3 regions of the Sphingopyxis selenitireducens genome follow, and region 3 is predicted to be linked to each of the others. Evidence: predicted binding sites of a transcription regulator. Region 3 holds the regulator's gene; each other region holds the start of a gene.

Region 1 (4,148 bases), on a different contig from region 3:
GCCCGGTGCGACCTCGGCCAGACGGCGCAACACGGATTCATCTTTTTCGGACGCCATTGCGATCAGGATCATATCCTCGCAGTGGATCAGCAGATTTTTAAGCTTCATCACGCAATCGCCCTTTATGGTGCGGCGATTGCCGATGGTGAGCATCCGCGTCAGCCGGCCCCAGCCATGGCGTGTGGTGGGGTAGGCGATGATATCCGGCGTTCCGTCGTCGAAAACCAGCCGGGCACCGACGACGAGCTTTATGTCGGGAAGCTCCACCCCTTCCTCTGCGGCGTCTTCGCGCAGCTTGCGCAGCCCGGTCAGCGCCCGCACCACCCCCGCGACACTATTCCGGTCGGCGATACCGATGCCGGTCATGCCAAGGTTGATTGCCTCCGCGACCATCTCGGCGGGATGCGAGGCGCCGCGCAGGAAGCTGTAGTTGGTCGCGGCCACCAGCTCGGCGAAGCCGGGATCGGTGGGCATGTCGCTCACGCGAAAACCCCGTGAATATACCAGCGCGGATCTGGCTTTTCGTCATAGAGGCCGTGGCGGAAGAGCCAGAAACGGCGGCCCTGTGCATCTTCGACCCGGTAATAGTCGCGCGTCAGCCCGCCATTGTCGCGGCGGCGCCACCATTCGGCGGCGATGCGTTCGGGGCCTTCGTAGCGCCGCACCGCATGGGCCTGCCGGCGCCAGCGGAACTGGTGCGGCGGGCCGTCGGGCACCTCGGCGATCACCTCGATCGGTTGCGGCGGGTCGAAGAGGTGGAAGGGCCGCGTCGGCGGCTCGCCCGGTTCGAGCGCCTGCCAGGGCAGTGGCTCGGGCGCGTCGATTGCGGGCAGTTCGAGCTGCGCCTGCTCGGGGATATGCGTATCGGCGGGACGCAGCCGCCGTACCCGTCCGCGCCCGAGCCGCGTCGCCAGCCGGTCGGCCAGTTCGTCCATCGCCGCCCCCTCGTTCGAAGCGCGTGCCGCGCCGCCCTCGAGCTTGAGCTGGCTCGCACCGAGCGCCTCCAGCCGCGGCACAGCGAGGTGGATCATGTCGAAACCAAAGCCGGGGTCGAGCGGGTCCGCCAGGCTGTCCATGCGTTCCGCGAACAGGCGCATCACCAGCCCCGTGTCGCGCGTCGGATGGCCGGTTTCGATCGCGATACCGCGCGCGAGGCCGTCGCTGCGAAAGAAAGTCGCGCGAAAGTGGCGCCCGCCCTTGCCGCGTTCGGACAAATCCTCGATCGCTTCGCCCACGAGCTCGGCCAGCACTTTGGTTGCGTGTGCGGTGCTGCCGAGCGGCTCGGCGAAGCGGCGTTCGGTGACGACGGGTTGCAGGGCGATCCGCGGGGCGAGCGGGCTCGGCGCATCGCCGAGCAGGCGGCGCATCGCCATTGCGGCATCGGCGCCGAAGCGTGCGGCGATATTCGCCATCGGACGGCTCGCGAGATCGCCGATCGTCTTGAGCCCGGCGCGGACGAGGGCGGTCGTCGCTTCGGCCTCGAGTTCGAGCGCGGCAACCGGCAAACGGCGGATCGCCTGCTCTTCGTCGGGGGCGGGGCGTGTCTGGTAGCGCGCCAGCGCGCGTGCGGCGTCGGCGGTGGGACCGAGCGCGTGGCGCAAGGTCATGCCCAGCCGCGCAAAGCGTCTCTCGACATCGGCGACCAGCCCGGCTTCGCCGCCGTACAGATGTTCGGCGCCCGCGATATCGAGGATCAGCCCGTCGGGTGCGTCGAGCGCGACAAGCGGAGAGTAGCGCGCGCAGCCCTGTGCAAGTCGATCGAGCCAGTCCTGATCGAGCACGGGATCATGTGGAATGACGATGAGTTCACCCACCTGCGCGCGCGCATCGGCAAGCGGCATGCCGATGCGTAGCCCCACGGTCTCCGCCTGCGCATCGAGGCTCGCGATCCGCATCGCACCGCGCTGTTTCTCCGCAAAGACGAGCGGAGCGTCAGGCGGCCGCGGCGCCGTGCGAAGCCATCGCTCGGCGGGCAGGAGGGGAAAGAAGAGCGCCAGATAGCGCCGCTTCGCCGGCATTGGGCCCGAAAGCTTTTTCGTCATGGTTCCAGTCCAGTCGCCAGCGGGGGGGCGCAGAGCCGCCGCGCCAGCGCAGCAATTCAAGGTCGAAGGCGGGCGCGCCGGGGGCGTTGGCTTCGAGGGCGTGCGAGGCGGCGGCGGCGACGCTCCAGCGCGTCTCGGCGACGCTCGGTGCCGGGGCGGCGCCCAGTCGGAGCATCAGCAGCGTGGTGCCCGCATCGCGCGCGCCGAGGGCAAGGCGGCGCCCCGCAGTGAGGTCCAGCAGCGGGAATTTGCCCCAGCTTTCGACGATCACCGCCGCCGATCCGGCGCAACGGACCGCATCATTGGCACAGGCGAGCAGCATTTTGGGATCGGCCGCCTCGACGAGCAGTAGCCGGTCGGGGTCGCCGCCAAGCTCGGCGATGCCGGGGGCATAGATATGGCCGCACCGCTTGCCCGCATCGCTCGTGCGCAGCCAGATCAGCGGTGCCTTCCCCGGCATGCGCAACGCGATCAGCGCGGCAAAGGCGGCGGCACTGGTGGCGTCGATTGCGTCGGCGGCGAAAAATTCATGGGTGCGCCCGGTCATCAGTCCACCGCCGAGGGCCGCGTCGAAGCGCGCATGTCCGCTCGCCAGCCAGCCCTCTGCCCGGCGGCTTTCGAAACCGCCATCGGCGGCCAGCCGGGCGATGCGTTTGCGCAGCCCGGCGAGTATGGGAGACGACTCGCGCATCATTTGTTCCTGATGTGTTCTATTAGCGCGCGAGCGGGGGCGGTTGTCAAGGAGAGTCGGTTTCCACTTTCGTCATGCCGGATCAGGTCCGTCATGCGAAGATATTATGGAGTAGGCTGACTTCCTGCGCTGCTGTCGCCGCCCAGCGCGCGGAACAGCGCGATTCGCGTGTTGACGAGCAACAGCTGCGTTCCGATCTCGCTCCGCCGCGCCGAATAGAGGCTGCGCTGGGCGTCGAGGCTCGACAAAAAGCTGTCGACGCCGCCCTTGTAGCGCGCGTCGGTGAGCATCGCGGTGTCGGCAGCGGCCTCGCTGTTCGCCGCCGCGGCGCGGGTCCGTTCGGATATCGTGCCCTGCACGGCAAGTGCGTCGGCGACCTCACGGAAAGCGGTCTGGATCGCGCCTTCATAGCCCGCAAGCGCGGCGTCGCGCTGCGCTTCACTGACTGCGACTCCGGCGCGGCGGCCGCCAGCGTCAAAGAGGGTGGCGGTTGCGTCGCCGCCCGCAGACCAGTTGAACGCTCCGCCGTCGAACAGCCCGCCGAGCGCGTCGCTGGCGAAACCGAGCAGGCCGGTCAGCGAAATCGACGGAAACAGCCGCGCGCGCGCGACGCCGATATTCGCATTGGCCGCGCGGAGCCCATATTCGGCTTCGATGACATCGGGGCGGCGGAGCAATATGTCGGAGCTGACCCCCGCTGGAAGCGAGACGATCGTCGGCGTCACTTCGGCGAGCCCGGCGGGAAGAAGCGCCCGATCGACGTCACCGCCGACGAGCAGGCGGATGAGATTTTCATCCTGTGCGAGTGCGCTTGTCTGCTGGGCGATCGCATCCTCGGCGGTTGCCAGAATCTGTTCGGCCTGACGCAGATCGGTGCGCGGTGCGACTCCGCCGTCGAGCCGGGCGCGGGTCAGGCGAACATTTTCGCGGGCGTTGGTCGCGGTCTGCTGCGCGATGGCGAGCAGGTCGCGGTCGGCGCCATAGCTGGCCCATGCCTGCGCGAGGTCGGCGATCAGTCCGATCCGTACCGTGCGCGAGGCGGCCTCTGTGCCAAGCGCGCGATTGCGGTCGGCCTCGGTCGCGTTGGCGAGCTTGCCGAACAGGTCGAGTTCGAAGGCGGTGACGCCGCCGCGCAGCGAAAAATCGCCGCTGCCGCTGTTCGCGCCCGCGCTTTCACCATAGCCCGCGCCCGCGCTGACGCCGACAAGGGGAAATTGTCCCGATCGCGTGACGCGCACCTGCGCGCGCGCGGCGGCAACATTGGCAAAGGCGATACGCAGATCGCGATTGTTCGTGAGCGCCTGTTCGGTCAGCGATTGCAGGCGCGGATCGGTGAACACCTGCTTATAGGACAGGATCGGCAGCGCCGCCTCGCTTTGCAGCAGCCCGGCATCTCCGACCGGCCAGCTTTGCGG
Region 2 (4,148 bases), on a different contig from region 3:
TTATCGGCCTCGACCCCGCCTGCAAAGCCGGCGCGCTGCACCGATTTCGAGCGGAGATAATAAAGCGATTTGATGCCGAGTTCCCACGCGCGGTAGTGGAGCATGAGCAGGTCCCATTTCTCGACGTCGGCGGGGATGAACAGGTTCAGCGACTGCGCCTGATCGATATAGGGCGTGCGGTCGGCCGAGAGTTCGAGCAGCCAGCGCTGGTCGATCTCGAAGCTCGTCTTGTAGCAGTCCTTTTCGTCCTGCGTCAGGAAGTCGAGGTGCTGGACGCTGCCGCCCTTTTCCAGAATCGAGTTCCAGATATTGTCGCTGTTCTTCGCCTTGTCGACGAGCAAGGCTTCGAGGTGCGGGTTGCGGATCGAGAAGCTGCCCGAGAGTGTCTTGTGGGTATAGATGTTCGCGGGGATCGGCTCGATGCACGCGCTGGTGCCGCCGCAGATGATCGAAATCGACGCGGTCGGCGCGATCGCCATCTTGCAGCTGAAACGCTCCATCACGCCCTGATCGGCGGCGTCGGGGCAGGGGCCGCGCTCCTTGGCGAGCAGCATCGATGCCTGATCGACCTGCGCACGGATATGTTTAAAGATGCGCAGGTTCGACGATTTCGCCATCGCGCCCTCGAACGGCAGGCCGCGCGCCTGAAGGAAGCTGTGGAAGCCCATGACGCCAAGCCCGACCGAGCGTTCACGGCTGGCGCTATATTTGGCGCGCGCCATTTCGGGCGGGGCGCGGTCGATATAATCCTGAAGGACGTTATCGAGCATGCGCATGACATCCTCGATGAACTGCTTGTCGCCGTTCCACTCGTCCCAGGTTTCGAGGTTGAGCGAGGAGAGGCAGCAGACCGCGGTGCGATCCTGACCCAGATGATCGCGGCCGGTCGGAAGGGTGATTTCCGAGCAGAGGTTCGAGGTGGTGACCTTGAGGCCCAGGTCGCGGTGATGCTTGGGCATCATGCGGTTCACCTGATCGATGAAGATGATATAGGGCTCGCCGGTCGCGAGGCGCGTTTCGACGAGCTTCTGGAACAGGCTGCGCGCATCGACGCTGCCGCGGACGCTCTGGTCCTTCGGGCTGCGCAGGTTGAATTCCGTGCCGTCGCGGACCGCCTCCATGAACTCGTCGGTGATCAGCACGCCGTGGTGCAGGTTCAGCGCCTTGCGGTTGAAGTCGCCCGAGGGTTTGCGGATTTCGAGGAACTCCTCAATCTCCGGGTGGCTGATGTCGAGGTAGCAGGCGGCCGAGCCGCGGCGGAGCGAGCCCTGCGAAATCGCGAGGGTCAGGCTGTCCATCACGCGGACGAAGGGGATGATGCCGCTGGTCTTGCCGTTGAGGCCGACCGGCTCGCCAATGCCGCGCACGCTGCCCCAATAGGTGCCGATGCCGCCGCCGCGCGAGGCGAGCCAGACATTCTCGTTCCACGTTTCGACAATGCCCTCAAGGCTGTCGGGGACCGAGTTGAGGTAGCAGCTAATGGGCAGGCCGCGGCCGGTGCCGCCGTTCGAAAGCACGGGGGTCGCGGGCATGAACCACAGCTTCGAGATATAGTCATAGAGGCGCTGGGCGTGTTCGGCATCGTCGGCATAGGCGTCGGCGACGCGCGCGAAGAGGTCCTGATAGGATTCGCCGGGGAGCAGGTAGCGGTCCTCCAGCGTTTCCTTGCCGAAATCGGTGAGCAGCGCGTCGCGGCTCTTGTCGGTGACGACGTTGAACCGGCGTGCGTGGACCTTGGCCGCGCCGCTGTCGTTCAGCTTCGCCGAGACCGGCGAATCGGCGGCCGATTCGGCGCTCGCCGGAGCGTCATTCTTTGCCAGTTCCATCGTCGCCACGTCGCTCGTCTCCACCCGTTCCGTTTCCCGAAAATCCATCGAATTCGTCCCCGTATGACCTGCGCCATACGGCGCAAATGTTCCTGTCTTGTTCGACTCGGGACGAAGCCCCGGTCTTAGCATCTAAACCGTCCCGCGTGGGACATATTTTTGGGCGCACAAAGGGTTTTCCCGTGTCCATATGCGATGGACGACGGAAATCCGCCACTTGCAGCCTGATACTATTTCTTGGGGTGCCCCCTTGGTTGACCCACCATCTATAGTGCCACGTCGGCGCTGCGATGCAAGACGGTAAATGACATTTAAGAGACTCGGTTCGTCGATATTTTGATTCGGTCTGTCGCGTCCGGGGCCGGGGCGGGACGTGAAAGTTCAGCCTTTCCGCGGCTTCGCGGCGGATCGGTGCGGATGGGGGCAGGGAGTGAAAATTTTGCGGCTCGCGAGGCCGGCGGATCGGCCGGTTTGAAGGAGCCGGATTGTCAAGGACGCAACGCCGTGAAAATGGCCTTGGCGACACGAGCGGTGCCACACGAACGACGGACAAAAGAAAAGGGCCCCGGCAATGCCGAGGCCCTGTTCACAAATTCGGTCTGGCTTACGCCTGGCCGCCACCGTTACCGGAGCCGCCGCCGCCAACCCATTTCCAAAACCAACCCATAATAATTCTCCTGTCGCCACTGCCCAAGAAGAACAGTTAATGAGATGTTTACCATATTTGGTAAGGTTAATCGAGTCTTTCGCACGGGCAATGCTGCCAGTTTGGCAGTTAAGCGGAGCGGCTGTGGGGAGGGGGCGACAGAGTCGCCAGTAGTTCGGAAAATAGCTGTGGTTTACCAAGGTGATAGCCTTGTCCCACATCGCAGCCGAGTTGTTCGAGCAATGCCATTGTCGGTGCATTTTCAATGCCTTCGGCAACCGCAACGGCACCCAGACGATGGGCCAGATCGATCGTCGATTTCACCACTTCGAAGTTGCGCTGCGAATCGCGCATGGTCATCACGAATCGCTTGTCGATCTTGATTTCGTCGGCCTCGATCTCGGTCAGATACTCAAGGTTCGACTGGCCGGTTCCATAATCGTCGATCGACAGGCGGATGCCCGCACGGCGGAGCTGGGCCAGCGTCTGGCGCGCCTGACGGCTGTTCTCGATCTGCGCGGTTTCGGTGATTTCGATCGTCAGAAGTTCGGGCGGAAGATGGTGCGCGGTCAGCATGACGCGGATGGTGCCGACAAGGTCGCTGTGATCGAGTAGCGCCGCCGACAGGTTCACCGACATGTTGATCCGGAGGCCGCGGCTATGGAATTGCGCGGCCGACCGGATCGCCTGATCCATGACGAACAGGGTCAGGCGATATATGTCCTGGCTCTTTTCGGCCTGAAGGATGAACTCGTCGGGCGGGATCGGCCCGCGGACGGGATGCGTCCAGCGCGCCAGCGCTTCGACACCGACCAGCTTGTGGCTCGCGATGGAATATTGCGGCTGGAAGGCGACCCATATGTCGCCGCCGGTGAGTGCATCCTCAAGCTGCGAGTGAAAGCTCAATTGCCAGCCGGCATCATCTTTTTGCCGCGGTGTATATTTGGTCCACAGCGAACGGGTGCGGATCGCGCGTTCGGTTGCGACAAGTGCCGCAGCGAGGCGCTGGGCGTTCGACCCTTCGAATTCGTCATTGACCCCGAAAGCGATCGCGACGTCGACGCGCAGGTCGCCGATCGTCAGCGGGGCATTGAACAGCGCGGCAAGCCCCGCCAGCTGCGATTCGATCTGGCTGTGCTGATAATAGGGGACAAGCCAGGCAAAGGTGCCGTCAAGGTCGTGGTGGAGGGACGTGCCCTGCGACGCGAGTTGGAGGCGGCGCGTGACCTGTTCGACGAGCTTGCCGATACCGTCGCCGGGGATGAAGGCGGCCAGATCTTCGAAGTTGACGATTTTTGCCGCGATGATGGTCGCGCTGTCGAATGGCGGCTGCGACCGCAGCGCCTCGAAATTCGGCAGGCCCGACACCGGATTTTCGCGCTGGGCGGATTTGCGGCGCCGGGTGCGCGACACATTGGCGCTGAGCGCCGCGATGAAAAAGCAGGCGGCGCCGACCTGCGTCGAGATCAGCGACAGGCTGAGGAATATCTTGGCGGCGATCAGGATGACCGTCGTCGTCAGCGCGATGCGCGCATACCAGCGTCCGCCCCGATAACCGAGCGCGGCCAGCAGAATGAGCAGCGCGACGGCAAAACCGGGGACCCACCCGATATTGACGGGGTTACCGCGCTTGAGCGCTTCGCCCGCGATCAGATGGATATAGACGCCCGGTACCT
Region 3 (4,148 bases):
ATCGCTTGCGGGGCCGAGCTTCCAGCTGAGCTTTGCTGCGGTCACCGCGATTATTGCGCTTCACGAAAGCCGCTGGATGCGGGCATTTCTCGCGCGTCGCGGGGAATCGTGGGTTATCCGGCTGGGGCGCGGCATTGTCGGATTGCTGATCACCGGTCTGGTGGTCGAGGTCGCATTGGCGCCGATCGCGCTGTTTCATTTCCACAAGGCCGGGCTTTATGGCGCGCTCGCCAATGTCGTCGCGATCCCGCTGACCACCTTCGTCATCATGCCGGCCGAGGCGCTGGCCTTGCTGTTCGACAGTGTCGGGCTGGGTGCCCCCTTCTGGTGGATCGCGGGGCAGGCACTAAACTTGCTGCTCGCGCTTGCGCACGCGGTCGCGGCGGCGCCGGGGGCGGTCGCGATGTTGCCGAGCTTTCCTGGCTGGGGGTTCGGCTTTGCGATCTTTGGCGGGCTATGGCTGCTTCTCTGGCAGACGCGGTGGCGCCGCGCGGGTTTCGTGCCGCTCGCTATCGGTGTAGCTGCGCTACTCGTGCAGCCTCGCCCCGATCTGCTGGTGACGAGCGATGGGCGGCATATTGCGGTCGCTGTGCCGGGCGGCGGCTATGCGCTGCTCCGCGACCGCGCGGGCGATTATGTCCGCGACACGATGGCCGAGGCGGCGGGTCACGATGCGCCGCTGGCTGCGCTTGCGGATCTTGATCATGTCGAATGCAACCGGGACTTCTGCCGCTGGAGGCAGGGCGAGGGTGCGGTTCAACGCACCATCCTCGCCTCGCGCGGACGCGATCGGATAGAGGGCACGGAAATGGCGGCGGCGTGCGCGGCCGCTGATGTTGTGATCAGCGATCGCTGGTTGCCGCACGAATGCGTTGCTCGCTGGCTCACGATCGACCGGGACAGCCTGGCGACAAGTGGCGGGCTCGCTATTTATCTGGGCGACGATCCACACATCGTCACCGCGCTGCGAACGGGCGACGCACATCCATGGCGCCGCCCGCCGCAGGTCAGTGGTAACGACGAAGCAGTCCCGACAGCCGACCTTGCACGATGACGCGATCGGCGGCGTAGCGCTGCGGTTCATAGGCGCTGTTCGCCGGGTCGAGCCGGATCATCTGGCCTTCGCGGCGGAAATATTTGAGCGTCGCATCCTGCCCGTCGACCAGTGCAACGACGATATCGCCCTCGCGCGCGGTGCTGGCCTTCTGGATCAGCGCATAGTCGCCGTCGAAGATGCCGGCTTCAACCATCGAGTCGCCCGACACTTCGAGTGCATAATGTTCGCCTGCGCCAAGCAGCGCGGCGGGAACGGCGAGGTTGTTGTGATCCTCAAACGCCTCGATCGGCACGCCTGCGGCGATCTTGCCATGCAGCGGCACTTCGATGACGTCGTTCGCGGCGATGGGGCGCAGCGCGGGGGCGGGTTTGCGCAGCGGAACGATATTGTCGCGATCATTGCGCACCGGCGCACTGGCTGCCTTTGCGGCCTCCGGCACCTTCAGTACTTCGAGCGCACGGGCGCGATTGGGCAGTCGACGGAGAAAACCGCGTTCTTCCAAGGCACTGATAAGTCTGTGGATCCCGGATTTGGATTTGAGGCCAAGTGCTTCCTTCATCTCCTCGAACGAAGGCGAAATGCCGCCCGCGTCGAGCCGTTCCTGGATGAAGTGGAGCAGTTCATGCTGCTTCGCCGTCAACATCGTTCATTCTCCATGATGCCAAATACCGGACATAAGGAGAACGATAGTGGAACAGAGCGGAACTTGTCAAGGGATGGCGATATAATCGGCGATATCCCTGAGGTCGCGTGGCGGCGCGCCGATCTCGCGGATGATCAGCGCGTTGGCGGCGATCAGCGGAAAGGTCTGGCCGCTGTCCTGTGAGGTGAAGGGCGTAAGCCGGCCCGCATCGAGTCGCGCGCGGATATAGTCGCGGCGGCCATCGCCCGCGGTCAGCGGGGTGGCGAGCGGCGCCTGATGGATCGGCGGCAATGGATCGCGTGCGCCCGCGAGGTGGCGAACGAGCGGCAACAGGAACAATGTTGCGGTGACGAAAGCTGACGCGGGATTGCCGGGGAGGCCCAGCAAAACAGCGTCGCCGATGGTGCCTGCGATCAGCGGCTTGCCGGGGCGCATCGCGATCTTCCAGAAATCGATGCGGCCGCCGGCATCCTCGAGCGCGCCGCGGACATGATCATGATCGCCAACCGAGGCGCCGCCGACGGTGACGATGACGTCATGGTGGCGTGCCAGATCCTTGAGAATGCTGGAGAGAAGGTGGCGGTCGTCGCGGGCGTGGAGCGGCATACTGACAAGCGCGGGCTCGGCGGCGAGCATCGCCGCGAGCATGACGCCATTGCTATCCGGGATCTGGCCGGGGACGAGCGGGCGGCCCGGCTGAACAAGTTCGTCGCCCGTGGTGAGGATTGCGACACGCGGCTGCCCGCCGACGTTCAGGGAGCCCGCGCCCGCCATTGCGGCAGCGGCGATCGCGCCGGGGGTGAGAAGCGCGCCGGCGCCCAGCAAATGCGCGCCTTTCGCAAAATCCCCCGCGCGGGCGCGGACGTGACGGCCGCGTTCGCGGGGGCCTTCGCCGGATAATATCAGCTTTTTTCCGTCGGTTGCCGTGTCTTCCTGAACCAGAATCGTGTCGGCGCCGACAGGGAGCATCGCGCCGGTAAAGATGCGCATCGCTTCGCCAGTGCCGATCGAGCGAGGCGGTGCGGCCCCGGCGGCGACGTCGCCGACGATGGTCCATGGCCCGGGCAGGTCGGCGAAGCGCATCGCATAGCCATCCATAGCCGACAGGGGCGCGGCAGGCTGATCGCGGATCGCTGTCACATTGTCTGAAAGATATCGTCCAAGTACATCAGACAAAGCGATATTCTCTGACTTGAGCGGTTCGCGGGCCGCAAACAACCGCGCCTGCGCCTCATCGACCGATATCATTCGGCGCGCCAGTCACCCGAGCGACCGCCGCTCTTTTCGAGCACGCGAATGTCGCCGAGGATCATCGCGCGGTCGAGCGCCTTTGCCATGTCATAGAGGGTGAGCAGCGCGACCGAAGCAGCGGTCAGCGCCTCCATCTCTACCCCGGTCGGGCCGGTCGTTGCGGCGGTGGCGCGGACAGATATGCCGGTTTCTTCCCATTCGAATTCGACGCCCACCTTGGTGAGCGCGAGCGGGTGACAGAGCGGGATCAGGTCGGCTGTGCGCTTCGCCGCCATGATCCCCGCGATGCGGGCGGTCGAGAGAACATCGCCTTTGGGGGCATTGCCGGTGCGGATCGCCTCCAGAGCGTCGGCCGACATGGTGATGCGGCCACCCGCGACGGCGCGGCGCGGGGTGGCGGCTTTGGCGCCGACATCGACCATAGATGCGGCGCCGCTTTCGTCGAGGTGAGTCGGTTTGTTTGTCATGCGGATGGAGCGAAGCAAGGTGCGGGGGGAAAGGCAAGCGGCGATAGGGCGGCCTTGCGTGCCGGGAGATGGCTATATGGGGGGAGCGTGCGCTTTTCTTCTCGTGCAGGTCTCGACCGGACGGGCACGGGCAAGGGACAACTGGACGGTTGTTGTTCGTCCGGACTCGTCGCAATAGGCGGCTGTTCACATGGCGTTGCTATCGAAAGGCCGAAATGTCTCCTGTCGTCGTCGGCCTGCTTCTCGCTTCGGCGCTCATCCATGCGATCTGGAATGCCATTGTCAGAAATGGCAAGGACCGCTTTTGGTCCATAGCGGTCATATGTCTGGTCGGGGCCATCGCGGCCTTTCCCTTCGCGCTGGCCCTAGGCGCGCCCGCGCCGCCAAGCTGGCCGTACCTCATCCTGTCTTCGGTGTTGCAGATCGGTTATAGTCTGTTTCTGGTCCGGGCTTACCGTGATGGCGAGCTATCGAGCGTTTATCCCATAGCGCGGGGTAGCGCGCCCTTGCTTGTCACACTCGGTGCCGCCCTGATCGCCCGTGAGTTGCCCGACACCGCCGGGCTTGCAGGAATTGCCTGTGTCTCCTCGGGTATCATCCTGTTGGCGCTTGGAGGCAATCGCCCCGACCCCAAATCGGCTGTCGCGGCGTTCGTGACGGGCATTTTTATCGCCAGCTATATGGTCGTCGACGGACTTGGTGTCCGTTTGTCGGAAAGCGCGCCGAGCTA

Evidence for each region. The regulator LexA, encoded in region 3, represses DNA repair genes until DNA is damaged. The targets are predictions, from matches to a motif close to GTTCCNCNCTTGTTCT.
Region 1: ACSYDV_RS05180 (ImuA family protein) is a predicted target of LexA. The motif match lies at 2,739-2,754, and genes of this name have one in related genera.
Region 2: ACSYDV_RS02420 (ribonucleoside-diphosphate reductase subunit alpha) is a predicted target of LexA. The motif match lies at 1,915-1,930, and genes of this name have one in related genera.

The regions. Positions count from the first base shown of each region.
Region 1 covers NZ_JBPULG010000001.1:1,127,499-1,131,646, reverse strand. Annotated here, with positions in the region: gene ACSYDV_RS05190 (error-prone DNA polymerase) at 1-474, opposite strand, end outside; gene ACSYDV_RS05185 (Y-family DNA polymerase) at 480-2,042, opposite strand; gene ACSYDV_RS05180 (ImuA family protein) at 1,933-2,733, opposite strand; gene ACSYDV_RS05175 (efflux transporter outer membrane subunit) at 2,838-4,148, opposite strand, start outside.
Region 2 covers NZ_JBPULG010000001.1:538,575-542,722, reverse strand. Annotated here, with positions in the region: gene ACSYDV_RS02420 (ribonucleoside-diphosphate reductase subunit alpha) at 1-1,874, opposite strand, end outside; gene ACSYDV_RS02415 (EAL domain-containing protein) at 2,602-4,148, opposite strand, start outside.
Region 3 covers NZ_JBPULG010000002.1:507,113-511,260, forward strand. Annotated here, with positions in the region: gene ACSYDV_RS08260 (ComEC/Rec2 family competence protein) at 1-1,054, shown strand, start outside; gene lexA (transcriptional repressor LexA) at 1,008-1,700, opposite strand; gene ACSYDV_RS08270 (molybdopterin molybdotransferase MoeA) at 1,767-2,948, opposite strand; gene moaC (cyclic pyranopterin monophosphate synthase MoaC) at 2,945-3,418, opposite strand; gene ACSYDV_RS08280 (EamA family transporter) at 3,634-4,148, shown strand, end outside.